4 regions of the Geodermatophilus sp. SYSU D01180 genome follow, and region 2 is predicted to be linked to each of the others. Evidence: riboswitches for the same ligand, from Rfam matches in the RefSeq annotation. Region 2 holds a riboswitch; each other region holds the start of a gene.

Region 1 (4,200 bases), on a different contig from region 2:
GGATGGCCGAGGCGGCGGGGCTGTTCCAGTTCAGCCCGCCGGGGCTGGCGCAGCAGATCATCGACGAGAACCGCGGGTCGTTCACCTTCGGCGCCGAGGCGACCAGCCCGCTGGCGCTGGCCAGCGCCTACTCGACGTTCGCCGCCGGCGGCACGCAGTGCGACGTGGTCCCGGTGACCGCCGTCCTCGACCAGAACGGGGAGCCGGCGGTGGACGCCGACGGCGAGCCGCTGGCGGTCGGCGACCGGTGCACGCCCGAGGCCGTCCCGCCGGGCGTGGCGAACACGATGAACCAGATGCTGCGCAGGGACGTCGAGCCGGGGAACCCGGGCCAGACCGGGTCGCGCGCCTACGTCCGCGGCCACCAGATCGCCGGCAAGACCGGCACCTCGCAGGACAACTACTCGGTGGCGTTCGTGGGCTACACGCCCGAGATCACCGCGAGCGTCATGGTCCTCAACCCCAAGCGGAACGAGGACGTCGGCGGCTTCGGCGGCGGCAAGGGCGCCACCATCTGGCACGACGCGATGGAGCCGATCCTGACCGCGCGCGGGAGCGGCGAGTTCCCGCCGGCCGACCAGACCGTGCAGAACGGCAACACCCGCCCGGTGCCCGGCTGCTCCACCGTCCGGGGCTGCGAGCGGACCCTCGCCGACGCCGGGTTCACCCCGCGGACGGTGCGCGTCGACAGCGACGAGCAGGCCGGCGCCCTCCTGGGCACCAGCCCGCCGCGCGGCGGCCGGGCCGTGGCCGGCCAGGTGGTGTCGATCCTGGTGAGCAACGGCAGCGACTACGTGGAGCCGGCGCCCGAGCCCGCGCCCCCGGCCGACCCGGCACCCCAGCCGGCGCCCGCGCCCGGGACGACGCCGCCCGGCACGCCCCCGCCGTCGTCGCCTCCGCCTCCGCCCCCGCCGTCCCCGGAGCCGCCGCCACCGGCCACCCCGGCACCCGAGCCGCCGGCCGCGCCGGCCACGCCCCCGCCCGCGCCGGCCACGCCGCCGCCCGCGCCCGCTGCCCCCGCCCCGGAGACCCCGCCCGGCTCCCCCTGGCGGCCGGACGCCTGACGCCGGCCCAGCCGCTCGTCGAGGGACTGGGTGAGCAGCCACCCGGCCAGCAGGACCAGGTGCAGCAGGAACAGCCACAGGCCGATGGCGACCACCGCGCCGACGACGACCAGGCCGCCGAAGGGCGCGCCCAGGTCCAGCGGCAGGGACAGGAACAGCACGAACCCCTGCAGGAAGCCGGACAGGCAGGCGGCGGTGAACAGCGCGCCGCTGACCAGCGCGCCCCACCGGTGCCGGCCGCCGGCCACCACGCCGTAGCCCCACAGGATGGGCACGGTGAGCACGAACAGCACCGAGTAGTAGCCGACGGCGAACCGCCCGACCGCGGGCCCCGCGCCGTCCTCGCGGGCCAGGTCGGCCATGACCGTGGCGGCCAGCAGCAGCGGGTACAGCAGCAGGGGCGTCGCCACGACCAGGGGCAGCGTGAGCAGTCGGCCGCGCCAGCCGGTGAGGTTCTCCCGCCGCCGGCTGAACCGCATCAGCGCCCGCCGCAGCCCCTCGCCGTACAGCGACAGGGGCAGCAACGCCAGCGCGAAGCCCAGCAGGTCCAGCCGGACGCCGGCGTCGACCAGCCGGGCCACCGCGTCCGGCGCGCCCAGCGACTCCGGCAGCAGCTCGGTCAGCCGCCCGCTGCGCGCGCGGACCTCCTCGGCCGAGGTGGCCAGCGCGGTCAGCCGGACGGAGACCAGGACCAGCGGCACCACCGCGATGCCGGCGTAGAAGGTGAGGCCCGCGCCGATCAGCGCGAGGTCACGGCCCTGCAGCAGACGGCGGGCACCGGCCAGCAGCGTCCGCGTCTCGGCCCGCAACCGGGCCGCCGTCCACCTGCGTGCCGGGCTCACCCGACCATGCCACCAGTCCGGGCGGCCCGGCGCCCGCCGAGGACCGGGCGGCGCTCAGTCGTCGGTGCTGGCGTCGTCGGTGGTGGGGGCGTCGTTGCCGGGGTTCTGGCCGGTCTCCTGGCAGCTGGCGTCGTTCTCGTTGCTGGCGTTCTCGCCGGAGGAGTCGCAGTTGGTCGGACCGCGGGAGAAGTCGGTGTTGTCACCGCAGGCGACCAGGGAGCCGAACAGCGCGAGCACGACGAGCGGCCGGGCCAGGCGCATCCGCGTGGAAGAGGACATGCAGCAATCGGTACACGCCCCTGCGGCGGCGCAAACCGGCGGGGGTCGGGAACCTCCCGTACCCGTCCGCTCACCGTTTGTGACTGATGTAATTACACCGGGGTGATTGTCACACGCCGGTCACGGACCTTACGCTCAGTACGTCCAACGGGGCGCTCCGTCACCAGTCCGGGTGACACCCCGCGGACGCCGTCGAGCCGGTCCCCTCCCGCGGGGACCGGGCCGGGGACCCATCGCAGTCCTGGGGTGTAGCGCGTGCCCGCACGCGCCGGGCGACTCCACGCCCGAACCCGTCAGCTAACCCGGTAGGCGGCCTGGGAGAAGGAGAGACCGCCGCGTGGCGTCCCTGCGCACGTCCGTCCCCGGCATGCCCGCGACCGGCCGCGGCCGCCGCGCCGCCGTCGCCCTCGTCGGCGCCCTCGGCATCGGCCTCGGGCTGGGTGCCGTCCCGGCGCCGGCCGGGGCCGAGGAGCCGACGACGGCCGCCGATGCCGCGCAGCTGGTCGCCGCCCGGGGCCACGACCTCGAGGTCGTCACCGAGCAGTTCAACGAGGCCCGCGAGGCGCTCGCCGCCCAGCAGGCCGCCGCGGACGCCGCCGCCGCTCAGCTGGTCACCGCCCAGGCCGCCGTCGACACCGCCCGCCGGCAGGTGGTCGGGATCGCCCGGTCGGCCTACACCGGCGACAGCATGGGGTCGCTCCAGGCGCTCCTGACCAGCACGGACGCCGACGAGTTCGTCAACCGCGTCACCCTGCTGCAGGGCGTCGCCGGCTACCAGGGTGAGCTGCTCGGCCAGGCCGCGGCCGCCACCGAGACCGCCACCGCCGCGCAGGCCGCCGCCGCCGAGGCCGCCTCCGAGGCCCAGCGCCAGTACGACGCCGTCGCCTCCCAGCAGGCCGACCTCGAGGCGCAGATCGCCGCCTACCAGGCCGACTACGCCCGGCTCAGCGCCGAGGAGCGCCGCGCCGCCCTCGACGCCGCGGCCGCCGCGCACGCCGCCGAGGACTCCCGCGCCAGCCGCGACGAGGACCGCGAGGAGCCCACGACCTCCGCGGAGGAGCCCGCCGCGGCCCCGGCACCCGCCAGCGGCGTCGCCGGCACCGTGGTCTCCACCGCCATGGCCCAGCGCGGCGACCCCTACGTGTGGGCGGCCGCCGGCCCGGACGCCTTCGACTGCTCCGGCCTGACCCAGTACGCGTTCAAGGCCGCGGGGATCAGCCTCCCGCACTCGAGCAGGATGCAGTCGACGATGGGCACCGCGGTCTCCCGCGCGAACCTGCAGCCCGGTGACCTGGTCTTCTTCTACAGCCCGGTGAGCCACGTCGGCATCTACATCGGCAACGGCCAGATGGTGCACGCGCCGACGTCGGGCGACGTCGTCAAGGTCGCCAGCATCGACGCGATGGGCGGCTACGCCGGCGCCCGCCGCATCGGCTGAGGAAGGACCACCCTTCCCCCCACGCCTCGTGGAAGGACCTCGTCCTCCCCACCCTTCGCAGGCTCAGGGCGGGACCCGGGACGAGGCCGGCGGGCCCCTGGAGGTTGGCCGTTCCAGCGCGTCACCTACCGGGAGCCCCGGCACCCCTTCCTCGGGTGCCGGGGCTCCGTCACGTCCGGACCTGCTGCAGGAGGCCCCACGAAGGCGGCCGTCGCGCCGGAGGGCAGCCGCACACCTCCCAGCGGGTGACCACCCGCGGGTCCACCTCCTGCGCCCCGGGCAGGCCGCCCACGTCGGCCACCACGTGCTCCCAGACCCGCAGCCGCCCGTCGGCCGCCGGCGGGACCGGGGAGCCCGGGCCCCGCACCAGGTGCTCGTGCAGCACGCTGCCGCCGGGGGCGGAGAGCACCTCCCAGCGCAGGTGCGGCCACAGCGGCAGCGGCCAGCGCCGGACCTCCCGGTCCAGGTCGCCGAACCGGCGGTCCTCCACCTGCTCGGCCGGCCCGTGGCCCCGTCCGGAGGCTCGCGCCGAGCTCGCGAGGCGTGAGGGGGACGGGGTCCTCCCAGCAGCGGGTGT
Region 2 (4,200 bases):
TCCCCGATGGCGCGGTTGCCGACCTGGTCGTGGTCCTGCAGGTAGCCGAGGAACTTCCACCCCGGCAGCCGCGCGGTGTCCACCGGCCGGCCGTGCGAGCGGCGGCGGAAACTCGACCACGTGCCGTCGTGGAAGAAGGCGCCGGTGAGGGTCTTGGCCAGCCCGGCGAGACCGGCCTCGGCGAAGTCGCCGTAGTAGCCCTGGCCCTCGCCGGTGAGCGTCGCGTGCAGCGCGTGGTGGAAGTCGTCGCTCCACTGCGCGTGGATGCCGGTGCCGCCGGCCACCCGCGGGGTGACCATCCGGGGGTCGTTGAGGTCGCTCTCGGCGATCAGCGTGAGCGGCCGGCCGACGGCGACCGAGAGCCGGTCGACCTCCTGCGCCATCTCCTCGAGCACGTGGGTGGCGCGCTCGTCGACCAGGGCGTGGACGGCGTCGAGCCGCAGCCCGTCGACGTGCATGTCGCGCAGCCACATCAGGGCGTTGTCCAGGACGTAGCGGCGGACCTCGTCGGAGTCCGGCCCGGACAGGTTGACCGACTCGCCCCAGGTGTTCGCGCCGCCCTCCGAGAAGACCGGCATGAACAGCGGCAGGTAGTTGCCCGACGGGCCGAGGTGGTTGTAGACGACGTCCTGGATGACGCCGATCCCGCGCTGGTGGCAGGCGTCGACGAACCGCTGGTAGGCCGCGGGGCCGCCGTAGCTCTCCTGCACCGTGTACCAGAGCACGCCGTCGTAGCCCCAGTTGTGCGTGCCGTCGAAGCCGTTGACCGGCAGCAGCTCGACGAAGTCGACGCCGAGGTCGGCGAGGTGCCCGAGCCGGTCGATGGCCGAGTCGAGGGTGCCCTCGGGCGTGAACGTGCCGACGTGCAGCTCGTAGACGACGCCGCCGGCCAGCGGGCGCCCGGTCCAGGCGGTGTCGCCCCACGTGTAGGCCGACGGGTCGAACCGGCGGGACAGCCCGTGCACGCCGTCGGGCTGCCGGCGCGAGCGCGGGTCGGGGCGGGGGGTGTCGTCGTCGCCGAGCAGGTAGCCGTAGTCGGACTCCGGGCCGGCCTCGGCCTCGGCCCGCCACCAGCCGGCGTCGTCGCGGCGCATGTCGTGCACCGTGCCGTCGACCTGCAGGCGCACGCGCTCGGGCACGGGCGCCCAGACGGCGAACTCGACGGGTGCGGACATGCGGGGGCCTCCCAGCGGTAGTGCGGCTGACCGGTCCCTCTTGCCCGCTGCGGGCCGGGTCAACCGCGAGCGGCGGCCGGGGGAGCGGGTCCCCCGGCCGCCGCCCCGGGTCACGGCAGCTGCAGCAGCTGCCCGACGTAGATCTCGTCCGGGTTGCTGACCGTGCCGCTGTTGGCCGACCAGAGGGCCTTCCAGCCGCCCTCGACGCCCTGGGCTCGGGCGATCTTGCCCAGCGTGTCGCCGGACCGGACGGTGTACGAGCCGCCGGAGGCCCCGGCGGCGGACTCCCCGGCCCGGGCGGCCGGGGCGGGCTCGGCCGCGGCGGGAGCGGCGGCGGGCTCGGCGGCCGGCGAGCCGGCCTCCGGGGCGTCCGGGTTCAGGCCCTTGCCGCAGGTGGGCCAGGCACCCGGGCCCTGGACGTCGAGCGTGCGCTCGGCGACGGCGATCTGCTGCGCCTTGGTGGCCAGGTCGGCGCGCGCGGCGTACTCGGTGCCGCCGAAGGCCGCCCAGGTGGACTGGCTGAACTGCAGGCCGCCGTAGTAGCCGTTGCCGGTGTTGATGCTCCAGTTGCCGCTGGACTCGCACTGGGCGACGGCGTCCCAGTCGTTGGGGGCGGCGGCCGAGGCCGGGCCGGCGGCGACGCCGATCGCGGCCGCGGCCACGCCGGTCGTCACGAGGGCACGGCGGAGCAGGGACGTGGACGTGCGCATGGGGGATCTCCGATCCGCCGCCTGCGAGGTGAGCTGTCGGGTTCGGAGCGATCGGTGCCCCGGCCGCACGACGTGCGGCTTCACCCCGAGGCGCTGCGTCCGGTCCCCCCGTGACCGCGGTGCAGGCGCCGAAGTGGGTCCCCCACCCCCGTCCTGGCTGTGCAGGAGGAACGGAGCCCGGCGGACGGGGTTCGGCGGACCGGCTCCGGCACGCGGCTGTCATGGACCCGCGTGCGGGGCAAAGGTAACGGCCGCATCACGAGACGGCACACCCGCCCCACCCGTCACGGCGTGTCGCCCGGCGTCCCCGCGGCGGCCCGCGCCCGGCGGCCGGGGGGAGTCGCAGGTCACGGCGGCGCCGGCCGGCGCCGCCGTGACCTCCGTCTCACTCCCGGACGAGCAGGGCCACCGGCAGCCGGGCGAGCAGTTCCCCCACGGGCGCGCCGCCGGCGTGGGAGACGACCCGCGTGCCGGTGAGCACGTCGCGCCACCCGCCGGTCGGGAGCGCCAGCGCGGTGTCGCCCCAGCCGGTGGTGGCCAGCGCGACCGGCAGCCGTGTCGCCACCGTCACCGCGCCGTCCCGCTCTCCGGACCCACGGTCGAAGGCGACGACGTGCTGCGCGGCGGACCCGGTGGCCGCCACCGGGGTGTAGCCGGTGAACAGCCCGGGGTCGTCCCGCCGCAGCCGCAGCGCCCGCGAGACGACGAGCAGCTTGGCCGCGCCGGTCTCGTCGACGTCGGGCACCTCCCCGCCGTCGAGCCGGGCCAGCAGCGCGCGCCGCTCGTCGTAGTCGACCGGGCGGCGGTTGTCGGGGTCGACCAGGGAGTGGTCCCACAGCTCGGTGCCCTGGTAGACGTCCGGGACGCCGGGCATCGTCAGCTGCAGCAGTTTCTGCGCCAGCCCGTTGGACCGGCCGGCCGGGGTGATCCGCGCGACGAACGCCTCGACCTCGCGGTTCGTGGCCTCGTCGTCGAAGGCGGCGTCGACCATCGCGTGCAGCTGCGCCTCGAACGCCTCGTCGACGTCGGTCCACGTCGTCGACTGCCCGGCCTCGCGGGCGGCCTTCTCGGCGTAGGCGTGCGCCCGCTCGCGGGACAGCGGCCAGGCGCCGACCAGGTTCTGCCACACCAGGTGCGCCAGCGGCCGGTCGGGCAGCGGGTGGCGGGACAGCCAGCCGCGGACCAGGTCCGCCCACTCGGTCGGCACCTCGGCGAGGACGGCCAGGCGGGCCCGGGTGTCCTCGCTGCGCTTGGTGTCGTGCGTGGTCAGCGTCGTCATCGACTCGGGCTTGCGCTCCAGCCGCCGCGCCTGCGCCTCGTGGAACTCCCCCGGGGTGCTGCCGAAGCGCGCCGGGTCGCCGCCCACCTCGTTGAGCACCACGAACCGGGCCCACCGGTAGTACGCGCTGTCCTCGACGCCCTTGGCCATCACCGGGCCGCTGGTCTGCTCGAACCGGGTGGCCGCCTCGGTGCCGGCCTGCGCCAGCACCGGGTGCAGCGCGTCCACCGCGGCGACCAGGTCGGGACGGCGGTCGCGGACGTCGCCCACGGCGGCGTCGAGGTGCTCGCGGCCGTCGGGCAGGTAGGTGCGGTAGACCGAGAAGCTGGCCAGCAGCTCGGCCAGCGCCTCCTCCTCCGTCTCGACGTCGACGCCCGGCAGCTCGCCGATCACCCGCACCAGCCGGGCGACCTCGGAGCCGAGGATCCCGTCGGTGACCTCGCGCTTGCAGTCGTGCACCAGCTGCCCGTAGTCGACCGCCCGGCCGGACAGCTCGGTGTCCAGCGCGGTCAGCGCCGCCTCGCCGGCCGGGTCGACCAGGACGTCGTCGACCTCGGCCAGCGCGTCGTAGCCGGTGGTGCCGGCCGCCCGCCAGCTCTCCGGCAGGTCCTCGCCGGGCTCGAGGATCTTCTCGACCACCGTCCACCGGCCGCCCGACGCCTCGGCCAGCCGGTCCAGGTAGCCCTTGGGGTCGGCCAGGCCGTCGGGGTGGTCGATCCGCAGCCCGTCGACGGCGCCCTGCTCGACCAGCCGCAGCACCAGCTCGTGGGTGGCGCGGAAGACCTCCGGGTCCTCCACCCTCAGCCCGGCGAGGGTGTTGATGGCGAAGAACCGCCGGTAGTTGAGGTCGGCGTCCGCGCGCCGCCAGTCGACCAGCTCGTAGTGCTGCCGGTCGTGCACCTCCTGCGGGGTGCCCTCGCCGGTGCCGGGGGCGATCGGGAAGCGGTTGTCGTAGTACCGCAGCTCGGCCGTGCCGTCGGGGGTGGGGACGACCTCCAGCTTCTCCACGTCGTCGGCCGAGCCCAGCACCGGGATG
Region 3 (4,200 bases), on a different contig from region 2:
CCGGGTGGTCCGCGACGATGCGGTCGGCGGCCTCGCGCAGCTGCCCGGCGTCGGCGAGGTCGGCGACGACGGTGGTCACCGACCGGCCCGGGCAGGACGCGCGCACCGCCGCCGCGACGCCCTCGAGCCGCCCGGCGTCGCGGTCGAGCAGCACGAGGTCCGTGCCGCGGGCGGCCAGCCGCGGGGCGAGCGCGGCGCCGATGCCGCTGGCCGCCCCGGTGACGACGGCGGTACCGGTGAAGGCGTAGGGGCGCACGCGGCGACCGTATCCGGCGCCCCTCAGGGCAGCCGCCACACCGTCGTCCGGCGCAGCCCGGGCCCCTCGGTCTCGGGGACCTCGTACACGGCGGCGGGCTCCAGCCGCTCGTGCGGCAGGTAGGGGCGGCCGGGGTCGCCGACCAGCACCTCGCAGCCGCGCGCCCGCGCCCGGTCGAGGAAGGGCAGCACCCGCTCGGTCATCGCCCGGTCGTAGCAGACGTCCCCGGCGACGACGACGTCGACGGCCGGCGGCTCGCGGTCCAGGACGTCGCCGGTGACGCCGATCCCCGCGACGCCGTTGAGGCCGGCGTTGACGCCGACCGCCGTCCGGGAGAACGGGTCGACGTCGCTGGCCAGCACCCACCGGGCGCCGGCGAGGACGGCGGCGACGGCCACCAGGCCGCTGCCCGACCCGAGGTCGAGCACCGTGCGGCCGGCGACGGTGGCGGGCGCGTCGAGCAGGTGGCGGGCCAGTGCCTGCCCGCCGGGCCATGCGGCCGCCCAGAACGGCGGCTCCTCCCCCGCCCCGCCGGCCGCGGTCTCCATCGCCTCCCACAGGGCGACGACGTCGTCGGCGACGTGCAACCGCACCTCGGGGACGAGCGAGGGCCGGCGCACCTGGGTGTGCGCGCGGACGAAGCCCGCGGGCACCACCCGGGTGGCCGGCCCTCGCTGGTTCACCTGGGGATCAGTACCAGCCGGTCGCCTGCGAGTGCGCCCAGGCGTCGCACGGCGTGCCGTAGCGCTGCTCGATGTAGATCAGGCCGGCGTCGATCTGGCGGTAGCCGTCGGAGGTCTTGGCGATCCCGGTGCTGGCCCAGGTGGAGTCCAGGAACTGCGGGATGCCGTAGGCGGTGCTGGTGGGGTTCTGGGCGTTGGGGTTCCAGCCGCTCTCCTTGCCCCACAGCTTCTCCAGGCAGGAGAACTGCTCGCCGCTGCCGACCTTGCTCATCGCGTAGTCCTTGAAGGAACCGGACGGCGCGGCCGGCGCGGCCTCCTCGGCGGCCTGCTCCTCGGCGGCCTGCTGCGCGGCGGCGGCCTCGGCGGCGGCCTGCGCCTCGGCGGCCTGGCGGGCGGCCTCCTGCTCGGCGGCGACGCGGGCGGCCTCCTGCTCGGCGGCGACGCGGGCGGCCTCGGCCTCGGCGGCCAGGCGGTCACGCTCGGCCTGCTCGGCGGCGAGCTGCGCGTGGGCGGCGCCGGCCTCCTGCGCGCTGCGCTCGGCGCGCGAGGCGGCGACGTCGGCCAGCGACGTCAGGTCGGGGGTGGCCGGGGCCTGCTCGGCGGCCTGCTGCTGCGGGATGCCGAGCTCGTCGGCGACGCTGACCGCGGGGCCGGCGGTGCCGGCGGTGTCGGTGCCGGCGGAGGCGGCCGGGCCGCTGGTGGAGACGACGCCCACGATCAGCGCGCCGGCGGCCGCGGCGCCGAGCAGGAGGGCCGGGCGGCGCGGGCCCAGCGGCGGGCTGCCGCGGCGGAACAGGCGCCGGCGGGCGGGGGCCTCGGCGGCCGGCTCGGCGGCGTCCGCGAGCGCGGGCAGCTCGCGGGTGGCGGTGTCGGGAGTGGCGAGCTCGACGGTCACGGGGGCGTCGGCAGGCGTGTTCGGGACGTGGCGGGACATGAGGGGGTGAGGGCTCCGAGGGAGAGTGCGCGCGGCAGCGGCCCGGAGGCGGACTCCGGGCATGCGGGTGCGGCGCGGGTCTACGGGTGTCGCGGACTACGGGGTCCCCGGCGACGTCGTCGCAGGGAGCGGCAGGGCAGGGGCAGCAGGCGTCAGGCGGACGCGGGAGCGCGGTGTGCGCGCGGGCAGCTGCACCTGCGGGCCGCTTCGGCCCGGAGGCGGGGCATGCGGGGACTCTCCGTTTCTTCCGTGAGCCGCCTACCGAGTTAGCTGACGGGTTCGGGCGGGAAGGAGCCCTACGCGCGCCGGGCCGGAGCTCGGCGGGCGCGATTCACCCCAGTACTGCGGTGGGTCCCCGGCTCGCGTCCACGGGTGCGGACACGACTCGGCGGCGTCCGGCCGGGCTCCCCGGGACGGGGACCTGACGACCTGCCGGACGCGAGCCACCGTACGGTCGTTATCGGTTCGTGACAACCGCCGTGGCCGGTGGTGCGGCCGTGACGCGTGGGGCGGACCCCGCCGTACCGGATCCCGCTCCCGCGTCGCCGCTGGTCAGGAGGCCGCCGCGACCTCGGCCCGGCCGGGCCCGTGCAGCGGTGTCACGTCGGACACGTCCGTCCCGGACGGCGCCGGACGCGACCCCGCGCGGGGGTCACCGGCGGGCTCCCCGAGGCGGGCCAGCCCCCGCTTGTCGCCGAGGGCGGGGACGTCGTCGGGCACGACCCCGGCGACGACGGCGAGCGCCTCGTCTAGCTGCCCGGTCAGCAGGCGCAGCCAGTCGCGCGCCCGGTCGCGCTCGTCGCGCAGGGGCCCGAGCTCCGCCTCGACGGCGGACCGGCGCGCGAGCGCCTCGGCGTCGGCCCGCGCCCGCGCCTCGGCCGCCTCGCGGTCCCGCCGCGCGCGCTCGGCGGCGGCCCCCTCCTCCAGCCGGGCCGCCTCGCGGCGCGCGGCCTCCAGGATCGCGGCGGCCTCGCTGCGGGTCTGCTCGCGGGCGGCGAGGACCGCCTCGCGCATCTCGGCCACCCCGGACAGCCGGGCCTGCGCCTCGGTGGCCGCCTCGGCGCGGATGCGCTGCGCCTCCTCCTCGGCGGCGGCGGTCAGCGCGGCGGCCGCCTCCTCGGCCCGGCGCATCATCGCCGCGGCGTCCTCGGGGCCGGGCAGGCTCTGCCGCTCGCGGACCAGCTGCGCGAGCCGGCGGCGGGCGTTCTGCAGCTCGGCCGAGGCGGCGGCGTAGCGGCTGAGCAGGTGCTCGTTCTCCCGGCGCAGGACCAGGAGCTCGGTCTCCGCCCAGGCGACGTAGTCGTCGACCTGCAGGCGGTCGTAGCCGCGCACCGCCCCGGTGAACACCGGCCCGGTGCCCAGCAGGCCGTCGAGCCCGCGTCCCGGGGGCGGTTCCGCGGTGCCGTCCGCGGCCCCGTCCGGAGCAGCTCCCTGTCCCCGCAGCGACATCCCGGTTCCCCCTCGGTGCGCCGTCCGATCCGGTCCCCCGCCGGCGCGCCGGTGGGGGTGATCACAGACTCGCACCCGCCGGGTGCGGCCGAGCGGGCCGACACGGACCCGCGGAAGGCCTCCGGACCGGTCGCGCCCGGACGTGCCGGGCCGGTCACCGTGTGCGGTCGATTGGTCTCAGTACGGTCACGGGCCGGGCGGGAATGTCCGGCGGGGACCGGTCGTTGGGCCCGGTACAGTAGTTGCACTCTCAACCACTTGGAGCGCGAGATGCAGTTCGGGGTCTTCACGGTCAGCGACGTCACGACCGACCCGACGACGGGGCGGACGCCGAGCGAGGCGGAGCGGATCAAGGCCGTCGTCACCATCGCGAAGAAGGCCGAGGAGGTGGGCCTCGACGTGTTCGCGCTCGGCGAGCACCACAACCCTCCGTTCTTCTCGTCCTCCCCCACGACCACGCTGGCCTACGTCGCGGCGCAGACCTCCCGGCTGCAGCTGTCGACGTCGACCACGCTGATCACCACCAACGACCCGGTGAAGATCGCCGAGGACTACGCGATGCTGCAGCACCTGGCCGACGGCCGCGTCGACCTGATGATGGGCCGCGGCAACACCGGCCCGGTCTACCCGTGGTTCGGCCAGGACATCCGCAACGGCATCCCGCTGGCGGTGGAGAACTACGCGCTGCTGCGCCGGCTGTGGGACGAGGAGGTCGTGGACTGGCAGGGCCGGTTCCGCACCCCGCTGCAGGGCTTCACCTCCACCCCGCGGCCGCTGGACGGCGTCCCGCCGTTCGTGTGGCACGGCTCGATCCGCTCCCCGCAGATCGCCGAGCAGGCCGCCTACTACGGCGACGGCTTCTTCCACAACCACATCTT
Region 4 (4,200 bases), on a different contig from region 2:
CGCGCCGAGCGCCCCGATGAGCGTGCCGGTCAGGACGTCGTCGGTGGCCACGTGGCCGAGCTCGTGGGCGACGATCGACTCGATCTCCTCCGGGGGGACGTCGGCCAGCAGGGTGTCGTAGAGGACCACCCGGCGGGTCGAGCCGAACCCGGACACGTAGGCGTTGAGCGACGTCGTCCGCCGGGACGCGTCGGCGACCAGGACGTCCTCGACCGGGGAGCCGCTCTCCTCGGCCAGCCGCAGCAGGTCGGTGCGCAGCTCGCCGGCCGGCAGCGGCGTGAAGCTGTTGAACGCCGGCTCGATGACCACCGGGTAGAGGAAGGAGCCGGCGACGACCAGCGCGGCCGCGCCGCCGGCCGCCCAGGCCCACCACGTGCGGGGCGCGCGGCGGGCCAGCGCGACGAGCACGAGCAGGCCGAGGGCGGTGAGCCCGGCGTCGATGGCCGTGGAGACCGCGACGTCGCGCAGCCACAGGGGCCAGGAGCGCGTGGACAGCCCGTAGCGGTGCCGCACCACCTCGCCGTAGGCGGAGATCGGCAGCGTCACCAGCCGGCCGACGACGACCAGCGCGACCGCGCCCAGCAGCACGGTGAGCGGCCAGCGGCGGCCGCCCGCCCGGCCGACCGCGGTGACCAGCCGGCTGCCCAGGCGGGTGAGGCCGAGCAGCGCCGAGACCGCGAGCCCGAGCACCAGGTTGGTCAGCGACGCGGGCCGGATGTCGGCGGCGAGGGCCTCGGCGCGGCGGACGACCTCGGCGGGCAGCCCGGCGTCGTCGGTGACCGGGGACGCGCCGCCGGGCGGGGTGGGCAGCAGCGTCCAGGGCGTGCGGAGCGCGATGACGACGACGAGCGCCGCGCCGAGCACGAGCGCGACCAGCAGCGCGGCCCGGCGGGAGCCGGTGCGGTCGGGCCGGGTGGCCGCGGGGCCGGGGCGGGTGCTCGTCCCGCCCGCCCTGCTCACCCGGCCGATCCTAGGCGCGCGCCGGCGCCGCACCGGGGTCTCCCTCCACGGACGCCGAGGGCCGGCGACCCGGACGGGTCACCGGCCCCGGCGACGTGATGGAACGGCCTCCCTGCAGGGTCCCGCCGCGAGCTCGCGAGCGGTGGGGGGCAGGGAGGTCCTTCCTCAGGCGATGCGGCGCATCGCGGTGATGCCGCCCATCGAGTCGACCGACACGACCTTCACCGGCTGCCCCGACGTGGAGGCGTGCACCATCTGGCCGTTGCCGATGTACATCGAGACGTGGCTGACCGGGCTGTAGTAGAAGATCAGGTCGCCCGGCTGCAGGTCCGCGCGCGAGACGGCGGTGCCCATGCGCGACTGCATGCTGCTGGAGTGCGGGAGGCTGATCCCGGCCGCCGCGTAGGCGTACTGGGTCAGGCCCGAGCAGTCGAAGGCGTTCGGCCCGCCGGCGCCCCACACGTAGGGGTCGCCCACCTGGGCCAGCGCCGTCTGCACCGCGGTCTGCGCGGCACCGCTGCCGCCGACCGCCGACGGCGCCGGGGCCGGTGCGGGGGCCGCGGCCTGCGTGCCCGCGGCGGCGGGCGCGCCCTCGCCGCCCGGCTCGCCGCCGGTGTCCTCGTCGGCCTGCGCGCCGGCGGCCAGGCCGGCCTCCTGCGCGGCGAGCGCCGCCTGCCGCTGCGCCTCGGTGAGCGCGGCGAACTGCGCCTGGTAGTCGGCGATGTCGTCCTGGAGCTGCGCCTCCTGGGCGCTCAGGTCGTCGAGGGTGCGCTGCGCCTCGGCCTCGGCGGCCTCGGCGTCGGCCTGCGCCTGCCGGGCGGCGGCGGCCGCCTCGTTGACCCGGTCGAGGACCGAGGTGGTGTGGTCGGCGATCTGGCCGAGGGTGGCCAGCGACGCGACGAAGTCCTCGGCGGAGTCGCTGGTCATCAGCAGGTCGAGCCCGGCGAAGCCGTCGCCGTTGCCGGCGGTGTAGGCGCTGCGGGCCACCTGGCGGATCTGGCCGTCGAGCTCCTGCAGCTGGCCCTGCGCCTCGGCGGCGGCCCGGTCGGCCTCGTCGGCGGCGGCCCGCTGCTGGGCGAGGACCTCGCGGGCCTCGTTGACCTGCTCGGTGACGACCTCGAGCCGGTGACCGGCCTCGGCGGCGAGCTGGGCGGCCTGCTCCGGGGTGCCGGCCCGCTCGGGGTCGGCGGCCGCGGTGCCGGACAGCAGGGTGAGGGTCAGCGCGGCGGTGGTGCCGACGAGGGTGACCCGGCCGAGGTGGCGGGCCCGCGACGGGCGGTGCGGACCGGCGGTGCGGGTGGCCGATGTGGACTTCTCGCGTGCATGCCCCAGGGCGGGGCGGGGGGTCGCCACGGGCGGCGGCTCTCCGTTTCTTCCTCAGCAACCGCCTACCGAGTTAGCTGACGGGTTCGGGCTGGGAAGACGTGCCCTATCTCCGCGCCCCGGTCGGGACCGGCGCGCACGAGAACTCACCCCAGTGCTGCGGTGGGTCCCCGGCTCACCTCGCGCACCTCCGGGGAGGGCGTCCGGTGACTCGGCGGTGTCGGCCGAGGTCACCCTGCGTCGGGTGACGACCACCCGGCCGGACGGCGCCACAGTACGGACGTGATGCAGTTGTGACAAACGGGGGGTGCGTGGACTGTGAGAACACACACGGTCAGCAGCCGCGCCACTCCGGTACGTACCCGTTTCGGGTGGCCCCTCGCCGGTCAGCCCGTGCGCCGGCGCCCGTCACGCGAGGGCCGGTGCCGCAGCGGCGGCACCAGGCCGCCCTCGGCCAGCGCCCGCACGGCCCGCCGCTCGACGTCGTCGAGCTCCACGACGACGCCCGGGCGCGGCAGGGCGCCGTCGGCCGTCCGGGCCGCCGGGACCGGGGGCACCGGCAGCAGCACGGGCCCGGTGTCCCGCTCCGCGGGCGGGGCGCCCAGCAGGGCGGTGACGACGCAGTCGGCGCAGCCGGCGCCGCGCGCGGTGCACGAGTCGCAGTCGATGAGCATGGCCGTGTCCCTCCGTGCCCCGGCCGCGCCGCCCGGTGCCGGGCCGCGGTCGGGACGGGTCTCCCTGTCGGTTGGCCGGCACGCTAGGGACGGCCACCGACAGTCCCGGCTCAGCTGCCCGCGTACTCCCAGTGCCAGGGCTCCTCGCGGCCGTTGCCCGGGTCGGCCCAGGTCGGGTGCAGCCACCCGAACCGGCCGGCGTTGGCGACCATCCACGCGTACTGCGGCGTGCCGAAGCCGTCGATGCCGCCGCACAGGTCGACCGCCAGCCCCCAGCCGTGGTTGCTGGTGCCCGGGACCGCGGCCAGCGCCGGCTTCTCCCCGTACAGGCGGACCTGGCCGGCGTAGGTGCGGTAGGAGTCGGTGATGCACATCGGCCGCCCGAACACCGACGCGTAGGCCGCGCTCATCGCCCGCCAGGCCGCCGCGGCGTCGCAGCGCAGCGAGTGGCCGCCCACCCCGATCGGGCACAGCGCGCTCGGCGGGATGAGGCCGTTGGGGTAGCCGCCCCAGGCGCGGGCGCCGTCGAAGCTCGGGGGGTAGACGGTGTTGCCGCACTCGACCCGCAGGGCGCCGCCGGCCGGGCCGGGGGCGGGCACCTCCGGCCGCGGGCCGAGGCTCGGCCGCCCGACGTGGACCACCTGGTCGGCGGGCAGCCGGCGGACGACGACGGCGCCGGCCCGCGCGTCGGCGGCGAGCATGGTCTGCGCGTCCAGCGCGATCCCCACGTGCCCCAGCCCCGACTCGGGGGTGCCGAGGAAGACCAGGTCGCCGGGCAGGACGTCGGCCAGGTCGACGGGCGTGGTGACCGCGAACAGGCCGGCCTGGTCGCCGGGCAGGTCGATGCCGGCGCCGCGGTAGACGGCGGAGACCAGCGAGCCGCAGTCCCAGGAGTCCGGGCCGGCCGTCCCCGGCGCGTACGGCCGGCCGAGGGCGTCCATGGCCGCGGTGACCGCGGCCAGCGTCTCCGCCGGCAGCACGAGCAGCGACACCGGCTGGCGGGGCAGCTGCGCGGCGCCGCGCTGGGCGCCACCGGCGGCTGCGCCGACCGGGGTGAGCCCTGCGGGCAGGCCCCGCACGGGGTCGAGCAGCTCGGCCGCCGGCGGCGCGGCCACCCCGGCATCGCGCAGCTGGCCGAGGTAGGCCCGCCAGTTGGCCGCCGTCTGGGTGTCGACGTCGACCTGCTGGCGCTGCAGGTCCGACAGCTGCCGGTCGACGTCGCCGAGCGCGACGTCGAGCTCCG

Evidence for each region. Region 2 has a riboswitch for cyclic di-AMP ahead of ACI8AA_RS05010 (transglycosylase family protein). Riboswitches for the same ligand answer to the same signal wherever they lie in the genome.
Region 1: another riboswitch for cyclic di-AMP. It lies ahead of ACI8AA_RS22945 (C40 family peptidase); the one in region 2 lies ahead of ACI8AA_RS05010 (transglycosylase family protein).
Region 3: another riboswitch for cyclic di-AMP. It lies ahead of ACI8AA_RS13055 (aggregation-promoting factor C-terminal-like domain-containing protein); the one in region 2 lies ahead of ACI8AA_RS05010 (transglycosylase family protein).
Region 4: another riboswitch for cyclic di-AMP. It lies ahead of ACI8AA_RS17295 (NlpC/P60 family protein); the one in region 2 lies ahead of ACI8AA_RS05010 (transglycosylase family protein).

Annotation. Positions count from the first base shown of each region.
Region 1 covers NZ_JBJGZH010000043.1:11,729-15,928, forward strand. The annotation lists gene ACI8AA_RS22930 (transglycosylase domain-containing protein) at 1-1,064, shown strand, start outside; partial or broken gene ACI8AA_RS22935 (YhjD/YihY/BrkB family envelope integrity protein) at 1,088-1,906, opposite strand; gene ACI8AA_RS22940 (hypothetical protein) at 1,961-2,185, opposite strand; cyclic di-AMP (ydaO/yuaA leader) riboswitch at 2,407-2,492, shown strand; gene ACI8AA_RS22945 (C40 family peptidase) at 2,523-3,623, shown strand; gene ACI8AA_RS22950 (hypothetical protein) at 3,793-4,113, opposite strand.
Region 2 covers NZ_JBJGZH010000003.1:212,238-216,437, forward strand. The annotation lists gene treZ (malto-oligosyltrehalose trehalohydrolase) at 1-1,175, opposite strand, end outside; gene ACI8AA_RS05010 (transglycosylase family protein) at 1,286-1,885, opposite strand; cyclic di-AMP (ydaO/yuaA leader) riboswitch at 1,889-2,023, opposite strand; gene treY (malto-oligosyltrehalose synthase) at 2,271-4,200, opposite strand, start outside.
Region 3 covers NZ_JBJGZH010000012.1:81,223-85,422, forward strand. The annotation lists gene ACI8AA_RS13045 (SDR family NAD(P)-dependent oxidoreductase) at 1-256, opposite strand, end outside; gene ACI8AA_RS13050 (class I SAM-dependent methyltransferase) at 280-939, opposite strand; gene ACI8AA_RS13055 (aggregation-promoting factor C-terminal-like domain-containing protein) at 947-1,834, opposite strand; cyclic di-AMP (ydaO/yuaA leader) riboswitch at 2,114-2,274, opposite strand; gene ACI8AA_RS13060 (hypothetical protein) at 2,426-3,322, opposite strand; gene ACI8AA_RS13065 (LLM class flavin-dependent oxidoreductase) at 3,593-4,200, shown strand, end outside.
Region 4 covers NZ_JBJGZH010000020.1:25,468-29,667, reverse strand. The annotation lists gene ACI8AA_RS17300 (M48 family metallopeptidase) at 1-960, opposite strand, end outside; gene ACI8AA_RS17295 (NlpC/P60 family protein) at 1,126-2,313, opposite strand; cyclic di-AMP (ydaO/yuaA leader) riboswitch at 2,330-2,510, opposite strand; gene ACI8AA_RS17290 (hypothetical protein) at 2,670-2,957, opposite strand; gene ACI8AA_RS17285 (NlpC/P60 family protein) at 3,068-4,200, opposite strand, start outside.